Regions from separate parts of the Mycolicibacterium pallens genome, predicted to be linked through region 1. Evidence: predicted binding sites of a transcription regulator. Region 1 holds the regulator's gene; each other region holds the start of a gene.
The links. Region 1 encodes LexA, which represses DNA repair genes until DNA is damaged. Its sites were predicted from a motif close to CGAACANNTGTTCG; they were not measured.
Positions count from the first base shown of each region.

Region 1 (6,513 bases):
GCCGAATCCGCCTCCGGGAAGCCCGATTTGGCCGAGCATCGCCGCGAGGGTCAGTCCCATCCAGGGAGCCTGCTCGCCGTGGCGCAGCCGCTGCAGTGACCAGCTGACGGTGACGATCGTGCGCTTGCAGGCCATCGTCGTGGCCAGCTCGGTGAGGACAGCGGCGTCGATCCCACAGATCTCGGCAGCCCACTGCGGTGATTTCGGCACGCCGTCGTCGGTGCCGAGCAGGTACCGCTCGAATCGCTCGTAGCCGGTGCAGTAGATCTCGAGGAACTCCCGGTCGGCCAGGTTCTCGGTGGCCAGCACGTACGCCAGCGCCAGCATGATCGCCACGTCCGTGCCCGGTACCGCAGGCAGCCAGCGGCAGTCGCCGTCGACGTCGCTGCGCAGCGGGCTGATCGAGACGATGCGTCCGCCCTTGGCGCGGAACCGTTGCAGCGCTTCGCGTGCCGGATGCCCGGTGGTGCCGCCGTGGTTGATGCCGGTGTTCTTCAGATTCACCCCGCCGAAGCACACCAGCAGGTCGGTGTGTTCGACGATGACGTTCCATTCGGTGGACCGCTTGAACAGGTCATCGTGGGTGCCGACCACCCGCGGCATGATCACCCCGGTGGCGCCCAAGCTGTATGAGTGCCGCGAAAAGGTGTATCCGCCAAGCATTTTCAGGAACCGATGCACCTGACTTTGTGCGTGGTGAAACCGGCCGGCGCTGGCCCAGCCGTAGGACCCGCCGTAGATCGCTTCGTTGCCGTAGGTGTCGACGACCCGGCGCAGCTCGCCGGCGAGCAGCTCGGTCAGTTCGTCCCAGTCCATCGCGACGAACTCGTCGGCGCCGCGTGCAGTGCTGGGCCCGGGGCCGTCGCGCAGCCATCCGCGGCGGACGGCGGGCGTGGCGATGCGCGACGAGTGCTTGAGCGACCCGGGGATGTTGCCGAGCAGGGGAGAGGGATCGGTGTCCCCGGGGAACGGGGTGACGCCTGCGATCTCGCCGTCGGCGACCTCAGCGTGAAACGCTCCCCAGTGGGTGAGGCTCCTGCGGGCGTCAGGCACCCAGTGATTCTAGGCGGCGGCGCCCCGACCTGTGATTTTGGCGACCAACCATCCGGTTGGTTATTCTCGTGCGCAAACCCCACGCCGTCCGGAGGGAACCCATGGCTGTCGAGAAGAACGCAACCGTCAAGTACGAGCGGACCCTGTTCGAGCCCGAGCACGAGCTGTTCCGCGAGGCCTACCGGTCGTTCCTCGAGCGGCACGTCGCCCCCTTCCACGAGCAGTGGGAGAAGGACAAGATCGTCGATCGCGGGGTCTGGCTCGAGGCCGGCAAGCAGGGCTTCCTCGGCATGGCCGTGCCGGAGGAGTTCGGTGGCGGTGGCAACGCCGACTTCCGCTACAACGTGATCCTGACCGAGGAGACCGCGGCCGGCCGCTACAGCGGCCTCGGATTCGGGCTGCACAACGACGTCGTCGCCCCGTATCTGCTGGAGCTCACCACCGAGGAGCAGAAGCAGCGCTGGCTGCCCAAGTTCTGCAGCGGCGAATACATCACCGCGATCGCGATGACCGAGCCGGGCACCGGCAGCGACCTGCAGGGCATCAAGACGCGCGCGGTCAAGCAGGGTGACCACTACGTGCTCAACGGCTCGAAGACGTTCATCACGAACGGCGTCAACGCCGACCTGGTGATCGTGGTGGCCCAGACCGACCCGGAGAAGGGCGCGCTGGGCTTCTCGCTGCTGGTTGTCGAGCGCGGTATGGAGGGCTTCGAGCGCGGCCGCCACCTGGACAAGATCGGCCTGGACGCCCAGGACACCGCCGAACTGTCCTTCACCGACGTCAAGGTTCCGGCGGAGAACCTGCTCGGTGAGGAGGGTCAGGGCTTCATCTACCTGATGCAGAACCTCCCGCAGGAGCGCCTCAACATCGCGGTCATGGCGGCCGCGGCCATGGAGAGCGTCCTCGAGCAGACGCTGCAGTACACCAAGGAGCGCAAGGCGTTCGGCAAGCCGATCGGCAGCCAGCAGAACAGCCGCTTCCTGCTGGCCGAGCTGGCCACCGAAGCGACCGCCGTCCGCATCATGGTCGACGAATTCATCCGGCTGCACCTCGACAAGAAGCTGACCGCCGAGCAGGCGTCGATGGCGAAGTGGTACTCGACCGAGAAGCAGGTCCATCTCGTCGACCGCTGCCTGCAGCTGCACGGCGGTTACGGCTACATGCGGGAATATCCGGTCGCGAAGGCGTATCTCGATGCCCGCGTCCAGACCATCTACGGCGGCACCACCGAGATCATGAAGGAAATCATCGGCCGCAGCCTGGGCGTCTAGCCCGGCGAAGGGCGCTGAACTGCTCTTTCGGTCATGTGCGAGCGGCTACCGATGCGTCGGGTGCCGGCGACGAGCCCAGGTTTGTCCTGGGCTTTTCGCGTATTTTGGCCCGTCAACGCGTCGGTTATCTCTGAGAAACGCCGCGTGTCGTGAGGTGCTGAAGCACAGTTGACACGGAGGATGAGGGGAAGCATCTTGACCGAAACTACGGGGAGAGTGCATGACCAGGCTTGGAAGTCGTCTCAGTAGAGGCGTCGGGCGGATGGCGCTCGGCGTCTTCGCGACGGCTGCGGCTGCGCTGCTGTGGGCGCCCGGCGCGATCGCGGACCCCCAGAGTGACGCCAGCGATGCCATCAATCAGGCGTGGCAGGCGGCCGGTGGTGATACCTCCTCGGTAGGCACCAAGGACGGCGACGTCTACGCCGTCGGCGACGGGTTCGCCCAGAACTTCAGCGGCGGCAAGATCTTCTTCACCCCGGCCACCGGCGCGCACCTGCTCACCGGGGCGATCCTGGACAAGTACACCGCGCTCGGCGGTCCCGCCGACAGCGACCTCGGCTTCCCGACCATCGATTCGGTGCCCGGCCTGGTCGGACCGGACAGTCGCGTGAGCACCTTCAGTGCCAGCGACAAGCCGGCGATCTTCTGGACTCCCGACACCGGCGCCTGGGTCGTGCGCGGCGCGATCAATGCGGCGTGGGACAAGCTCGGCGGTTCGGCGGGCACGATGGGCGTGCCCACCGCGGACGAGACCTACAACGGCAGCGTCGTGAGCCAGAAGTTCACCGGCGGCGAGATCTCGTATGACACCGCCGCCAAGACCTTCAGCACCGTGCCGCCCGAACTGGCCAACAACCTGGCCGGTGTGGAGGTGCCGAGCGACGCGACGACGGCGATCAACCAGGCCTGGCGCGCCGCGGGCGGGCTCTCGGGACCGCTCGGTGCCCGACAGGGTGCCCAGCAGCCCATCGGCACTGACGGCGCCGCACAGGATTACGCCGGCGGCAAGATCTTTTACTCACCGGCCACCGGCGCGCATGCGGTGACCGGCGCGATCCTGGCCAAGTACGAAGCCGCCGGCGGACCGACCGGCGATCTGGGCCTGCCGACCGGAACCGAAGCCGACGGCGGCGCGCCCAACAGCCGGGTCAGCGCCTTCAGCGCGGCCGACAAGCCGGTCATCTTCTGGACGCCCGACAACGGCGCCATCGTGGTCCGCGGTGCGATCAACGCCGCCTGGGCCAAGCTGGGCGGGGCGACGGGCAAGCTCGGTGTGCCGACCGGTGAGCAGAGTGTCAACGGCGACACCGTGACCCAGAAGTTCAGCGGGGGCGAGATCTCCTGGGACAAGGCCAGCAACACATTCACCACCAAACCGCCGGAGCTGGCCGGGTCGCTGGCCGGTGTGCAGGTGCCGGCCGCAGCCGGGGCACAGGCCGGCCCGTCGGGCGCCACCTCCGGCAAGGGGTCCGCATTCCACTGGTGGTGGCTGCTGATCATCATCCCGGTGTTGTTGCTGCTGGCCGTGATCGGGCTGGGCCTGCTGTGGCTGCAGCGGCGCCGCCGTGCCGGCGACGAGATCGAGGACGACTTTCACGACTCGGACTACGACGACGACGATCACTGGCCGCATGAGGCCGTCGGCGCGCCCGAGGCCTCTGCCGCCTCGCGGTTCTCGACCTATCCCGACGGTGGCGGCGCACAGGTCGCCGCGGCGCCGGGATTCGGCTGGGCGCCCGAGGACAGCGAGAAGTCGCAGCCGGGCCCCGAAGATGTGTTCGACGGCGATCAGGATTCGATCGACACCACGCCGACCCGCATACCCGACGAGGCTGAGCAGGCCGGCGGCTACGAGGCCGATGACATCGACGAGGCCCCTGCCGAACTGGAGTACGCCGAGGTCGAGGAACTCGACGACGAGGAATCAAGCGATTCCGGCCGTCATGCAGCGGTGAACCTCGGGGAGTCGCAGTCGATGTGGCGGCTCAACCTGGGTGAGCTCGGCACGCCGCGGCGTCGTCGCGCCGCCGAACCGGAGCTCGAGCCGGAGCCCGAGCCGGTCGAGCCGGACCCCGACGACATCGTCGAGTCCGATGTGGTCGACATCGAGGACGAAGAGGACGCGTCCACGGCGCCCGCCGAGGTGTTGTCGTCGGATGTCCACACCGAAGCGGCAGCCAACCGCCCGGCGATCCACCTTCCGCTGTCTGACCCCTATCAGGCGCCGGAAGGCTATGTGGTCAAGGCCAATACGCATTCCGGGCTGTACTACACCCCGGACTCTGCGCTCTACAACGACACCGTGCCCGAGGTGTGGTTCGCCAGTGAGGAACTCGCGCAGGCGAATGGATTCCACAAGGCGGAGTGAGGCTTTCGCCTCCTCCGGCTAGACCTTGCGGATGACGGTGACGACCTTGCCGAGGATGGCGGCGGCGTTGCCGTCGATCGGGTCGAACGCCGGGTTGTGCGGCATCAGCCAGACCTGACCACCCGTACGCTTGAACGTCTTGACCGTCGCTTCACCGTCGATCATCGCCGCGACGATGTCGCCGTTGTCGGCCACGTTCTGCTGACGGACCACGACCCAGTCACCGTCGCAGATCGCGGCGTCCACCATGGATTCGCCGACGACCTTCAACAGGAACAGCGAACCCTCGCCGACCAGTTCGCGCGGTAGCGGGAAGACGTCCTCGACGGCCTCCTCGGCCAGGATCGGGCCGCCGGCGGCGATGCGCCCGAGAACCGGCACGAACGTCGGCTCGGGCAGGGCATCCGAACCGGCGACCTCGGTGCGCACCGGGGTGACGGACTCATCGGCGCCGCGGACGTCGACGGCTCGGGGTCGGTTGGCGTCGCGGCGCAGGTAGCCCTTGCGCTCGAGGGTGCGCAGCTGGTGCGCCACCGACGATGTCGAGGTGAGGCCGACGGCGTCGCCGATCTCCCGGATGCTCGGGGGATAGCCGCGGCTGGTGACCGAAGCCCGGATCACTTCGAGGATGGTTCGCTGCCGCTCCGTCAGCCCGGAGTCGGCGTTATCGCGGCGGCTTGTGTCGGTACCCGATGTCTCACTGCGGTCGCTCATGGGGCCGAATGTAGTCGCGCATGTCGAGAAATTCAAACATTTGTTCGACCGTGTCGCGATCCGGTCCGGATCGACGGTGATCGGAACAAAACTTGTCGGTGGTCGGATTTATCCTTCGAACACGCTCGCTCACATGTTCGGTTTTCGAACGCATGATCGAGTATATTTCGAACACAAGAGCGAACAGCGGCGGCTTCGAGGGAAGGACTTCAGACATGACAGTCATCGATGATCGACAGGTTTTCATCCCGGCACCGGTTTACCGGCGGACGTCCGGCGCGCCCGTCGCCCCAGCTCGGCGCCGTCCGGCAGGACCTCGCGCCTACCGGCCGCACCCGGCCCGGCCGGCGATCGCGCCGATCCAGTACCGCGGCACCGGTGTCGCCTTCTCCCGGGCTCCGCACACGCGCAGGCCGGTCAGCACCGCTGTGACGATCGCGCTGGCCGGGGTGGCCGCGCTGATCACGCTGTGGCTCGGCATGGTCGGCCACTTCAGTGGCTCGCCGGCGGCCAGCGAACAGATGCCCGACCAGCTCGCCGTCGTTCAGGTGCAGGCAGGGGAGACGCTGCAGCAGCTGGCCGGGCGGGTCGCACCGGATGCGCCCGCCGGACAGGTTATGCAACGCATCCGCGACCTGAACAAGCTCGAGTCGGCGTCACTGGACGCCGGGCAGACGCTCATCGCGCCGATCGGCTGACCACCGTGCTGGCCGTGGCCGCTCGACAGACGGCGCAGGTAGGCTCTCAGTGGTTCGAATCATCGGACCACGGCGGAGCGAAGGAGCGGTCATGCACTGTCCGTTCTGTCGCAACCCGGACTCCCGCGTCGTCGACTCCCGCGAGACCGACGAAGGTCAGGCCATCCGGCGGCGCCGGTCCTGCCCCGAATGCGGCCGGCGATTCACCACCGTGGAAACCGCAGTGCTCGCGGTCGTGAAGCGCAGCGGCGTCACCGAACCGTTCAGCCGAGAAAAGGTCATCAGCGGCGTGCGCCGAGCCTGTCAGGGCCGCGACGTCGACGACGACGCACTTAATCTGCTCGCTCAGCAGGTCGAGGACACCGTGCGGGCGGCCGGTTCCCCGGAGATCCCCAGCCATGAGGTC
Region 1 covers NZ_CP080333.1:2,327,053-2,333,565, forward strand. Annotated here, with positions in the region: gene K0O64_RS11465 (molybdopterin-dependent oxidoreductase) at 1-1,053, opposite strand, end outside; gene K0O64_RS11470 (acyl-CoA dehydrogenase family protein) at 1,155-2,327, shown strand; gene K0O64_RS11475 (LGFP repeat-containing protein) at 2,548-4,695, shown strand; gene lexA (transcriptional repressor LexA) at 4,714-5,409, opposite strand; gene K0O64_RS11485 (LysM peptidoglycan-binding domain-containing protein) at 5,625-6,107, shown strand; gene nrdR (transcriptional regulator NrdR) at 6,199-6,513, shown strand, end outside.

Region 2 (6,513 bases), 800 kb from region 1:
CCAGCACGTGCAGGGCGGCCAGCATGCCGGAGTCGGCGCCCCAGAAGTCGCGGAAGTAATAGTGCGCCGAATGCTCGCCGCCGAAGATGGCACCGGTGTCGGCCATCAGCGCCTTGATATAGGAGTGCCCGACCCGCGAACGCACCGGCGTTCCGCCTCGTTCGACGACCAGCTCGGGCACCGCGCGGGAGGTGATCAGGTTGTGGATGACCGTCGCGCCGATCTCCCGGGTGAGCTCGCGACCGGCGACCAGCGCCGTGACCGCCGACGGCGAAACGGGGGCGCCCCGTTCGTCGACGACGAAACAACGATCGGCGTCGCCGTCGAACGCCAGCCCGATATCGGCACCGGTCTCCACCACGAACTTCTGCAGATCGACCAGATTGGCCGGCTCCAGCGGATTGGCCTCGTGGTTGGGGAAGGAACCGTCGAGTTCGAAGTACAACGGCAGCACGGTCAGCGACTCGATGGGGCCGAGTACCGCGGGCGTGGTGTGCCCGGCCATGCCGTTGCCGGCGTCGACCGCCACGCGCAACGGGCGCAGCTCGGCCATGTCGACCAGCGAACGCAGGAACTGGCCGTAGTCGGCCAGCACATCCTGATCGCGCAGCTGCCCTCGCGGGCCGTCGTAGCCGGGAACTCCGGCGATCACCTCATCGCGGATGATTGCCAGCCCGGTGTCCTCACCGACCGGTTTCGCACCGGCGCGGCACAACTTGATGCCGTTGTAGGCGGCCGGATTATGGCTCGCTGTGAACATGGCGCCGGCGCAGCCGAGGAAGCCCGAAGCAAAGTAGAGCTGGTCGGTGGACGCCAGCCCGATGCGCACGACGTCGAGTCCCTGCGCGGTGACGCCATCGGCGAACGCGTCGGCCAGCGCGGGTGAGCTTTTGCGCATGTCGTAACCGATCGCGATGCGGTCGCCGCCCTCCCCGCGGATCAGGCGGGCGAACGCGGCGGCGACGTCGGAGACGAACGCGTCGTCGATCTCCTGTCCGACCAACCCGCGCACGTCATAGGCCTTGATCACTCCGCGAACCGCGTCGGCGGGCCTCGACATGACAGAACTCCTGACCGAGAGGGACTCTTGGCCGCCAGCCTATCTGTTCCGGGCTCCCTGCAAGGGCGGCTATCGCGTCAGTCGGCTGGGTCCGGAAGTACCCGCAGGTGCCCACGACGGCGACCGGCGGTGGTGGGCCGATGCGCGGCCGACGGCATGATCGGAGTTCCGGTCGCAGGCGCGTGGGCGGCGCCGCTGGGATCGGAGAAACCCGCGATCGGTGCCCGCGCCGATATTTCGCGGCCTTCCCGCACAGCGTCGGCGAGCGCGACGAGGTCGTCCTCGTCGGGGAACTCCGGCAACGGGCCGGCGTGGCGAACCAGCTCCCACCCGCGCGGGGCGGTGATCCGGTTGGCATGACCGATGCACAGATCCCACGAGTGAGGTTCGCGGGAGGTTGCCAGCGGGCCGACGACGGCTGTGGAATCGGAGTAGACGAACGTCAGCGTCGCCACCGCATAGTGGGGGCATCCAGGCCGGCAGCAGCGACGAGGAACATTCACGCCCGTGAGGTTATCGCGGTTCATTCACAGGTTGCTCGGCAACACGCGCAGCCGCCGGGCGGCCGATTCCCAACCGTTACGATCACATCCGTGGCCGATTCCCGCAGCTCCCGGCGAGGTGGCCGGTCCGGCGGCAGCCCCGGGTCACGCCGCGGGCGTGAGATGCGGGGGCCACTGCTGCCGCCGACCGTCCCGGGCTGGCGCAGCCGCGCGGAACGGTTCGACATGGCGGTGCTCGAAGCCTACGAGCCGATCGAGCGGCAGTGGCAACAACGGCTCACCGGTCTGGACGTCGCCGTCGACGAGATCCCGCGCATTGCGCCGAAGGACCCGGACAGTGTGCAGTGGCCCGCCGAAGTGGTGGCCGATGGGCCGATCGCATTGGCCCGGTTGATTCCGGCCGGGGTGGACGTCCGCGGTAACTCCACGCGGGCTCGAATAGTGCTGTTCCGCAAGCCGATCGAGCGACGGGCCAAGGACTCGATCGATCTGACCGATCTTCTGCACGACATTCTGGTGGCTCAGGTGGCCACCTATCTCGGAGTCGAACCGTCGGTCATCGATCCGACCCTCGAAGACGACTAAAGCGGGCCTCGAGGACCCGCTCCAGTCGAACTAGCCGTGTGTTACTAGATGATGCCGCGCTTGAGGCGACGACGCTCCCGCTCGGAGAGTCCGCCCCAGATGCCGAAGCGCTCGTCGTTCGCCAAGGCGTACTCGAGGCATGCATCTTTGACTTCGCAGCCCAAGCAGATGCGCTTGGCCTCGCGGGTGGAACCACCCTTTTCGGGGAAGAACGCCTCAGGATCGGTCTGCGCGCACAGCGCACGTTCCTGCCACTGGTCTTCCTCTTCGATTGACTCCGGGGTCGCATCGATGATCGGGTCTGGCACCAAACTCAGGTGAGCGCGTGCCATAACCCCCATCGTCTGCGAACCGGGAATGGACTGCGGCAACCCCATCGCGCCGATTACGTGCTCATAGGACATGTCCGCCTCCTCACCTGGTTTCGTAGATCATTTGCATGTCGCCCACTATTGAAGTGTGCCCAACTCGTTCGAACACCTGGTCGAATCACGGTCTGAGACACCGAAACCGGCTGGGCCGACCGGGAAATGACACTGATGTGATTAGACACTTCTGAGATGGTTCGCGCAAGCGAATGAACCGAAATTAATACCATTTTCCTTGGATAATTCGGCGAGTCGATGCCCCGGCGTGTCTTCGGAGTGACCTGATCGTGACCGCGTGCGTCACCGAAAGTGCCGACCGCCTAGTGTCGGTCGGTGTGAAGATCACCGTTCTGGTCGGCGGCGTCGGGGGCGCCCGCTTCCTGCTGGGGGTGCAGCGACTGCTCGGATTGGGTCAGTTCGCCGGCCAGATATCCGGAGCCACAGGCGATCTTGATCACGCGCTGACCGCCGTGGTCAACATCGGCGACGACGCGTGGATGCACGGCGTGCGCATCTGTCCCGACCTCGACACCTGTATGTACACCTTAGGTGGAGGTATCGATCCCGAGCGGGGCTGGGGACATCGCAACGAGACGTGGCATGCGAAAGAGGAATTGGCGGCCTACGGTGTGCAACCGGATTGGTTCGGGTTGGGCGACCGAGATCTGGCCACCCACTTGGTGCGAAGCCAAATGCTGCGGGCCGGGTACCCGCTGTCGCAGGTGACCGAGGCGCTCTGCCATCGATGGACGCCGGGGGCCACGCTGCTGCCCGCCAGTGACGACCGGTGCGAAACCCACGTGGTGATCGACGATCCGGACACCGGCGACCGCAAGGCCGTTCATTTCCAGGAGTGGTGGGTGCGCTACCGAGCACAGGTGACTACGCACAGTTTCGCGTTCGTCGGCTCCGAAAACGCCACTGCCGGACCCGGTGTCGTCGACGCGATCGCCGACGCCGATGTCGTCATGCTGGCGCCGTCCAACCCGGTGGTGAGCATCGGTGCAATCCTGGCGATTCCGGGCGTGCGTGCGGCGCTGCGCTCCACGCCGGCCCCGGTCGTCGGCTACTCCCCCATCATCGGCGGAAAGCCGTTGCGCGGCATGGCCGACGAATGCCTGTCGGTGATCGGCGTCGAAACCTCGTCACAAGCCGTCGCCCGTCACTACGGCGCTCGGTCGGCGACCGGTATTCTCGACTACTGGTTGATCTCCGAGGGCGACCACGCCGAAATCCCCGGGCTGACCGTGAAATCGATCCCTCTGCTGATGTCCGATCCGTCGGCCACCGCCGAAATGGTGCGTGCCGGGCTCGAACTCGCGGGAGTAGAGCGGTGACGATCGGCTCAAGTCCAACGGCGCCGCCGAGCGGCGACCATGGTTCCGCGGCTCCCGTCGAAATCCTGCCGGTGCCCGGACTTCCGGAGTTTCGCCCCGGCGACGACCTGGCCGCCGCGCTGGTCGCGGCGGCCCCGTGGCTGCGCGACGGCGACATCGTCGTCGTCACCAGCAAGGTGATGTCCAAATGCGAGGGCCGCATCGTCGCGGCAGCCGAGGATCCCGAGGAACGGGATGCCCTGCGCCGCACACTCATCGACACCGAAGCGGTGCGAGTCCTGGCCCGCAAGGGTAAGACGCTGATCACCGAAAACCGCAACGGCATCGTGCAGGCGGCCGCGGGCGTCGACGGCTCCAACGTCGGGTCCACCGAATTAGCCCTGTTACCGGTCGATCCCGACGGCAGCGCCGCAGCACTGCGCACCGCACTGCGCGAACGGCTGGGCGTCGACGTCGCGGTACTCGTCACCGACACGATGGGCCGCGCCTGGCGCAACGGGCAGACCGACGCTGCGATCGGCTCGGCCGGACTGCCGGTTCTCTACGGTTACGCCGGCGCCGTCGATCGGCATGGCAACGAACTGGTGGTCACCGAGGTCGCCGTCGCCGACGAAATCGCCGCCGCCGCCGACCTGGTGAAGGGCAAGCTGACCGCGGTGCCGGTTGCGGTGGTCCGCGGCCTCGATCTCGAGGACGACGGCTCCACCGCCGCACGACTGTTGCGCGGCGGCGAGGACGACTTGTTCTGGCTGGGCACCGCCGAGTCCCTGGAACTCGGCCGCCGCCAGGCCCAGCTGCTGCGCCGCTCGGTGCGCCAGTTCGCCCCGGAGTCGGTGGATCCCACGCTCATCGAAGCCGCGGTCGCCGAGGCGCTCACCGCGCCGGCCCCGCACCACACCCGGCCGGTGCGGTTCGTCTGGTTGCAGGACCGGACGCGTCGCACCGCACTATTGGACCGGATGAAAGATGCCTGGCGTGCCGACCTGACCGGTGACGGCAAGCCCGCCGATGCCGTCGAGCGGCGCGTTGCGCGCGGCCAGATCCTCTACGACGCACCGGAGGTCGTGATCCCGTTCCTGGTGCCCGAGGGTGCTCACGACTATCCCGACCCGGCTCGCACCGAGGCCGAGCACACCATGTTCACCGTCGCGGTCGGCGCGGCGGTGCAGGCCCTCCTGGTGGCGCTGGCCGTGCGTGGAGTGGGCAGCTGCTGGATCGGCTCGACCATCTTCGCGGCTGAGCTGGTCCGGGAAACCCTTGACCTGCCTGCGGATTGGGAGCCGTTGGGCGCGGTCGCGATCGGCTATCCGGTCGAGCCGCCCGAGCCTCGCGACCCGGCGCCGGTCGGTGATCTGCTGGTGCGCAAGTGAGCGTGCGCGAGTCGGCGATCGAACTGCTGACGGACTGGGATGCGCCCGACGCCGGCCAGGATGCGCTGCGCCAAGCCGTGCTGGCGTTCCTGCTGGCACGCACCGACGCCTGTGAGCGAGCCTGCGTCCCAGGCCATATCACCGCTTCGGCGTTGGTGGTCAACCACTCCGGTGACCAAGTCCTGCTGACCCTGCATCCACGGCTGGGGCGGTGGGTTCAGCTCGGAGGGCACTGCGAGGACTCCGACGCCGACATCGTGGCCGCCGCGATGCGCGAGGCCACCGAGGAGTCCGGCATCGACGGCCTGGGCATCGATGCGTCATTGGGCGCGATCCATGTGCACGCACTGACCTGCTCGCTGGGGGTGCCCACACGACACCTCGATCTGCAGTTCATCGCCCGCGCACCCGAAGACGCGCACATCGCGATCAGCGACGAATCACTGGACTTGCGGTGGTGGCCAGTCGACGCGCTGCCCGACGGCATCGATGCGGCGGTCGAACACCTGGTGTCCGTGGGGAGAGCCAGATCTTCGTCGAACGGCCACTTATGACACGTATTTGAGCGAAAAGCGTGTCTCAAGTGGCCACTCGATGGGACAACCAGCAGCCCTGAGCGCCGTGACGACGCGTTCGACGACCAGTCCGGGAGCAGTGCGCAGCAACTGGCTGTTGACCCGGATGATCCGCCAACCGCACTCTTCCAACTCCGCGAACCGATTGATGTCTCGGGTGCGTTGAACCGGGTCGAGCCAATGCTGAGCCCCGTCGAACTCCACCGCGACGCGCCACTGCGGCCAGCCCATATCGAGGCGCGCTATCAGATGGCCGAATTCATCGACGACCTTGATCTGCGTTGTGGGAACCGGCAACCCGGAGCGGACGAGGAGCAATCGCGTGCGGCTCTCCTGGGGCGACTCTGCGCCAGGGTCCATCAAATCGAGCGCTTGGCGCAATTGCACGATCCCTCGCGCACCCCGGTGGCGGTCCACGACCGTGCGAACGTCAGCGTCGCTCAGGTCGGTCGCGTTGCCCAGTGCGTCGAGCAGGATGGCAGCCTTCGAAAGGTCTCCTCGTCGGCCGAGATCGAAGGCAGTGCGCGCCGCCGTCGTTACCGCAACACCGCCGACGTCACAGATTTCGTCGGAGTCGAGCTCGTCCCGATGGATGAGGATCCCCTTCGCCGGCTTGCCGTTGCGGCGCATCAATTCCGCGGGATGACGATCATCGATCCAACGACACCCGAGCAGGGCCGCCGCCGACAGGCCCGCAACCGTCGCGGTCTCATCG
Region 2 covers NZ_CP080333.1:1,524,215-1,530,727, reverse strand. Annotated here, with positions in the region: gene K0O64_RS07445 (phosphomannomutase/phosphoglucomutase) at 1-1,060, opposite strand, end outside; gene K0O64_RS07440 (DUF3499 domain-containing protein) at 1,138-1,563, opposite strand; gene K0O64_RS07435 (metallopeptidase family protein) at 1,726-2,148, shown strand; gene K0O64_RS07430 (WhiB family transcriptional regulator) at 2,193-2,552, opposite strand; gene cofD (2-phospho-L-lactate transferase) at 2,852-3,853, shown strand; gene K0O64_RS07420 (coenzyme F420-0:L-glutamate ligase) at 3,856-5,223, shown strand; gene K0O64_RS07415 (NUDIX hydrolase) at 5,220-5,777, shown strand; gene K0O64_RS07410 (DUF559 domain-containing protein) at 5,772-6,513, opposite strand, start outside.
Region 2: cofD (2-phospho-L-lactate transferase) is a predicted target of LexA. The motif match lies at 2,622-2,635, and genes of this name have one in related genera.

Region 3 (6,513 bases), 540 kb from region 1:
CCGCGGAACGGTGCACGCGATCGCCGCGGCGCTCTGCTACTCGGGGTTCTTGTTCCTCCTGCGCCGGGGCGGCAAGGAGGGGCTTCCGGTCCAGACCTACGCGGTGGTGCTGGTGACCGCGGCCGCGACCGCCGCTGCCGCAGGGCAATGGTGGGGTGGGCTGGACACCACGCCGTCGCGGCCGACGATCGGCTGGCTGATCCTCGTCACGCTGACCGGACAGCTGGTGGGCTGGCTATTGGTGGCCAAGCTCTCGCCGAAGGTCGGCAGCGAAACCAGTTCGGTGCTGCTGCTGCTCACCCCGGTCGGGGCACTGATCGGCGGCATGGTGATCCTCGGCGAACGCCCGACAGGTCTGCAGCTGGTTGGGTGTGCGCTGGTGATCGTCGCGGCATACGCGGTGGTCGCACACCGTCACCGTGAAAGCGGGCCGTAGTGTGATCGCGTGCTCGACTACATTCGCGACGCCGCCGAGATCTATCGGCAGTCGTTTGCGACGATTCGCGCCGAAGCCGATCTGACGCCGTTTCCCGAAGATGTCGCGCGTGTGGTCGTCCGGCTGATCCACACCTGCGGGCAGGTGGACGTGGCCGAGCACGTGGCCTTCACGCCCGGTGTGGTCGCCGCAACGCATGCCGCCCTGGTGGCCGGGGCGCCGATCCTGTGCGACTCGTCGATGGTCGCGGCCGGGATCACCGCCGCCCGACTGCCCGCAGGCAATGAAGTCGTGTCGCTGGTGGCCGATCCACGGGCGCCCGAGCTGGCTCAACGGACCGGGAACACCCGGTCGGCCGCCGGGGTTGAGCTGTGGGCCGACCGGCTGGCCGGGGCTGTCGTCGCGATCGGCAACGCCCCCACTGCCCTGTTCCGGCTGCTGGAACTCATCGACGACGGCGTGCCCGGCCCGGTGTCGGTACTGGGCGGACCAGTGGGGTTCGTCGGCTCGGCGCAGTCCAAGCAGGAACTGATCGACCGGCCCCGGGGCATGGAGTACCTCGTGGTGACGGGACGCCGGGGCGGCAGCGCGATGGCAGCGGCCGCCGTGAATGCGATTGCGAGTGAGCGGGAATGACGGGTGTGTTGTACGGCGTCGGCCTGGGCCCGGGTGATCCGGAGCTGGTGACGGTCAAGGCCGCCCGCATCATCGGCGCGGCCGACGTCGTCGCCTATCACAGCGCTCGGCACGGACGCAGCATCGCGCGGCGCATCGCCGAGCCGTATCTGCGCGACGGCCAGATCGAGGAGCACCTCGTCTACCCGGTCACCACCGAGACCACCGAACATCCCGGCGGCTATGCCGGCGCGATGGAGGACTTCTACCGCGAGGCCGCCGAGCGGATCGCCGCTCACCTGGACGCCGGGCGTGATGTCGCGCTGCTCGCCGAGGGTGATCCACTGTTCTACAGCTCATACATGCATATGCACACCAGGCTGACCGAGCGGTTCAGCGCAGTGATCATCCCGGGCGTGACGTCGGTGAGCGCCGCCTCGGCAGCCATCTCCACTCCGTTGGTGACCGGTGACGAGGTGCTCTCAGTGCTGCCCGGCACCATGCCGGTACGCGAGTTGGCCCGCCGCCTCGCCGACGCTGACGCCGCGGTGGTGATGAAGCTGGGCCGCACGTATCCGCATGTGCGCGAGGCGCTTTCGATGGCAGGCCGCCTGGACGAGGCGTTCTACGTCGAGCGGGCGAGCACCGACGCACAGCGGGTGCTGCCGGCCGGCGAGGTCGACGACGAGACCGTGCCGTACTTCTCCCTGGCGATCCTGCCGGGTGGCGAGCGCGCGAAGCCCGTCACCGGCGGCGTGACGGTGGTGGGCCTGGGCCCGGGCGACGTGGACTGGATGACTCCGCAGAGTCGCACCGAGCTGGCCGCCGCCACCGACCTGATCGGCTATGGCCCGTATCTGGACCGGGTGCCGACACGGCCCGGGCAGCGTCGTCATCCCAGTGACAACACCGACGAACCCGCCCGCGCGCGGCTGGCCTGTGAGCTGGCCGAGCAGGGACATGCGGTCGCGGTGGTCTCCTCGGGCGATCCCGGTGTGTTCGCGATGGCCACCGCGGTGCTCGAGGAAGCCAAGCAGTGGCCGAACGTGCCGGTGCGGGTGATCCCGGCGATGACGGCCGCCCAAGCCGTCGCCAGCCGGGTCGGCGCGCCGCTGGGTCACGACTATGCGGTGATCTCGCTGTCGGATCGGCTCAAGCCGTGGGACATCATCGCGTCGCGGCTCTCGGCCGCCGCCGAGGCGGATCTGGTGCTGGCGATCTACAACCCGGCGTCGAAGAGCCGCACCTGGCAGGTCGCCGCGATGCGCGAGCTGCTGCTCGAGCACCGCGAGCCGGGCACGCCGGTGGTGATCGGCCGGGACGTATCCGGTCCGCACGAGTCGGTGACGGTCGTGCGCCTGGGTGATCTGGACCCGGCCGACGTGGACATGCGCTGCCTGCTGATCGTCGGGTCATCGCAGACCCAGTGGTACGGCGACACGGTGTTCACGCTCCGGCGCTACCCGAGCTGACGCCCGACTCGCTCGCTCGCACAGGGCTTTTCAAGCCTCAAAATTTTCTTTGGGCTCTGTGGTCACACTGGCCACAAGTGGGGCGATTCTGTCGGGGTATCGAACTAATGTTCGATACATGTTGGACGCGCTGGACGACGTACTGACCGCCTGGGACAAGGTGGCGGCGTTGCCGGCGGTCGACATGGCAGCACCCGAGCTGTTGCTCGCGCTCGAACGAGTCGAGCGGCTGCGCCGGCTGCTGCCCGCGGTCGAACACACGGTCCTGACACAGCTGCAATCCCAAACCACTCCCATCGCCGTGGGCGCCAAATCCTGGCGAACTGTACTCACCCACCGGCTCGGCATCAGCAGCACCGACGCCACCCGCCGACTGACTGACGCTGCCGAGCTGGGACCGCGGCAATCCCTTATCGGAGAACCGCTTTCACCGGCCCTGCCTGCGACTGCCGCCGCGCAAGCTCGTGGAGAAATCGGCGCCGACCACGTAGCCGTGATCCGGTCCTTCATGGACCATCTCCCCGCAGCGGTCGACGGGGCAACGCGCGAGCATGCCGAAGCTCAGCTGGGCGGCCTGGCTGGCGGGCTCACTCCGGAAGCACTGCGCAAACTCGCTCATCAGCTGATGGCCATGATCAACCAGGACGGCAGCCTCGACGACGAACGCGACCAGGCCCGCAAACGCGGGATCACCGTCGGGCCACAGCAAGTCGACGGGATGAGCAGGATCTCCGGCTGGGCGGATCCGGAATTGCGGGCGGCTCTGGATGCCGCCAATGCGAAGCTCGCCGGGCCGGGTTACTGCAACCCCGACGATGAAACACCCTGCGTGGACGGCACACCGAGCGAACAACAGATCACCAGAGACATGCGCTCGGCCGCCCAACGCACCCACGATGCACTCAAGACGGTGTGTTTGGCGATGCTCTCGTCGGGTCAGCTCGGTCAGCACAACGGGTTGCCTGTCACCATCGTCGTTACCACCACGCTCGAGCAGCTGACGTCTGCCGCCGGGCTGGCGCATACCGGTGGTGGCACCTACCTGCCCATGCCGACGGTCATCCGGATGGCTGCCCGTGCGCACCCCTATTTGACGGTGTTCGAGTCACCGCGAGAGATCAAGCTCTACTACGGGCGCACCCGGCGTACCGCCTCTCCCGGACAACGGCTCGCGCTCTACGCCATTGACAGGGGCTGCGCGAAACCCGACTGCACCGCACCCGCTTACCACACCCAAGTCCACCATGCCGTCCGCGACTTCGCCGACGGCGGCAACACCGACATCAACGAACTCACCTTGGCCTGCGGCTGCGATAACCGCATGGTCAACACCGGGCCCGCCGGCTGGACCACACGAAAACGTCGACGGGACAACAGAACCGAATGGATACCACCACCGCACCTCGATCGCGGGCAATCCCGGGTGAACTACTTCCATCACCCGGAGGAGCTGCTCTGCTGAAGGCGTGCCACCCAGGCGACGGCCTCGTCGACGCTGCCCACCGCGGTCACCCGCGCGGGCAGTGGCGGCCGGTCGATCATCACCACCGTCACGCCCAGGTCATGCGCGGCTTGCAGCTTGGCCTCGGTCAGCGCTCCCCCGCTGTTCTTGGTCACCAGCACGTCGATCTTGTTGTCCCGCAACAGTGTGTACTCATCGTCATAGCCGTACGGCCCGCGGGACAGCAGCACCTCGTGATTGCGCGGCAGCACCTCCGCATCGGGCGGCGTCACGACCCTTATCAGGAACCACGCGTCGCTGTCGGTGAACGGCTTGACCCCGGAGCGGCCGGTGGTAAGGAACACTCGTGAAAAGCCTTGCGCCGAGACGAACTCAGCGGCCTCGATGTCGGAGGCCACCCGCACCGCATCGGTAGCGTCCCAGGCGGGGCGGGACAGTACCAGGTGCGGTAGATCGAGTTCAACGCACACCTGCGCGGCGTGTGCAGTCATGGTGGCGGCGAACGGGTGGGTGGCGTCAACGACGGCATCGATGTCGTTGTCGCGCAGCCACTGTCGCAGGCCGTCCACTCCGCCGAAGCCGCCGATGCGGACCGGACCGACCGGCAGCGCAGGATCGGGCACCCGGCCGGCGAGCGAACTGACGATCTCCTGGCCCGGGTGCAACCGTGCCGCCAGCGCCCGCGCCTCCCCCGTGCCGCCGAGCAGCAGGATGCGCATCAGTGCTGGCTGCCGCGGGTGCGGCCCGACGAGTACAGGTAACTGTCGGTAAACCCTTCGGCGGCAAGCACATCACCGACGATGATCACCGCGGTCTTGGTGATGCCGGCGTCGTGCATCTTCTCGGCGATGTCGCCCAGCGTGCCACGCAGCACCACTTCCCGTGGCCAGCTCGCGAAGGCCACCACCGCGACGGGCGTATCGGCGCGGTAGCCACCGTCGCGGAGCTGCGGCACAATCGCGTCGATTCGGTGCGCGGCCAGGTGCAACACCAGCGTCGATCCCGGCTTACTGAGCGTGATCAGGTCTTCACCCTCGGGCATCGCAGTCGACAGAGTGGACACCCGGCTCAGCGTGACGGTCTGCGCCACCCCGGGCACAGTCAGCTCTCGGCCGAGCGCCGCGGCGGCAGCCGCGAATGCCGGGACGCCGGGCACGATGTCGTAGGCGATGCCGAGTGCGTCGAGGTGCCGGCACTGCTCGGCCAGCGCGCTGTAGATCGCGGGATCACCGGAGTGCAACCGCGCCACGTCCAGGCCGGCGGCATCGGCAGCGACGAGCTCGGCGATGATCTGCTCGAGTGTCAGCGGGCCGGTGTCGACGACCCTGGCATCGGCGGGACACAGCGCCAACAGATCGTCGGGCATGATCGAGCCGGCATACAGGCAGACCGGGCACTGTTGCAGCAGTCGCTGGCCGCGCACGGTGATCAGATCGGCCGCACCCGGGCCGGCGCCGATGAAGTAGACGGTCACTGCTTGGTCACCACCCACTGGGTGATGGGCCGTGCAGGGCGCCAGCTGGCGAAGCCGCCCAGGGGCTCGGCCTCGTAGTGCTGGAATTTCCGCAGCTCACCACCGAGCCGTGAATACCATTGGACAAGAAGCGCTTCGGATTCGAGGGTGACCGCGTTGGCGACGAGCCTTCCACCGACCGGTAGGTGTTCCCAACAGGCCTCCAGCAGACCAGGGCTGGTGAGGCCGCCGCCGATGAAGATGGCTGACGGGCGGGCCACCCCGTCGACGCCGCCGTCACTTAGCCGGGTGTCGCCAAATGCTTCGGGCGCTTCGCCGTGCACCTCGATATCGACGACATGCGAGACCGCATTGAGTCCAACGAACATACGGCGATGCTCATCGCGCTCGAACGCGACGGCGGTGCAGTCGGGCCACGCGCGGCACCACTCGACCGAGATGCTGCCCGATCCGGCACCGACATCCCATAGTCGCTCACCTGGTTTGGGCGCGAGTGCCGCCAGGGTCGCCAAGCGAATGGGTTGTTTGGTGATCTGCCCGTCGTTGGTGAACGCGGTGTCGGGCAGCAGCCATACCGGGTCCTCGGGGAGATAGCGGATCGCGATCACGTGGAGGTCGTCTATGTCAGACGGCGGATCGTCAGCCCATTTCGTTGCGGTGCCGTCGTGGCGGCGTTCAGCCGCGCCGCCGAGTTGCTCAAGGACAATGAGCTCAGAATCGCCGCGGCCGTGGTTGTGCAGCTCGATGGCCACGGCTCGCACGTCAGGTGCGCCGCTGGACAACACCACCGCCTGACCACCGCGGCGCACCGCCGCCCGCGGCTGTGCGGTCATCAAACTGATCACCTCGGTGTCCTGCACCGACCAGCCGAGCCGAGCGCACGCCAGCGTCACACTCGACACATGCGGCATCACCCGCACCCGGTCGGCGCCGCACAGGCGAATCAGCGAGGATCCGACCCCGTGCAACATCGGGTCGCCACTGGCCACCACGTGCACGTCACCGTCGAAGTCGCGTACTGCCTGCAGTCCACCCAGAAACGGCTTACCCCATT
Region 3 covers NZ_CP080333.1:2,868,070-2,874,582, reverse strand. Annotated here, with positions in the region: gene K0O64_RS14130 (DMT family transporter) at 1-436, shown strand, start outside; gene K0O64_RS14125 (precorrin-8X methylmutase) at 446-1,072, shown strand; gene K0O64_RS14120 (precorrin-2 C(20)-methyltransferase) at 1,069-2,523, shown strand; gene K0O64_RS14115 (HNH endonuclease signature motif containing protein) at 2,642-3,985, shown strand; gene K0O64_RS14110 (cobalt-precorrin-6A reductase) at 3,961-4,704, opposite strand; gene cobM (precorrin-4 C(11)-methyltransferase) at 4,704-5,459, opposite strand; gene cbiE (precorrin-6y C5,15-methyltransferase (decarboxylating) subunit CbiE) at 5,456-6,513, opposite strand, start outside.
Region 3: K0O64_RS14115 (HNH endonuclease signature motif containing protein) is a predicted target of LexA. The motif match lies at 2,624-2,637, and genes of this name have one in related genera.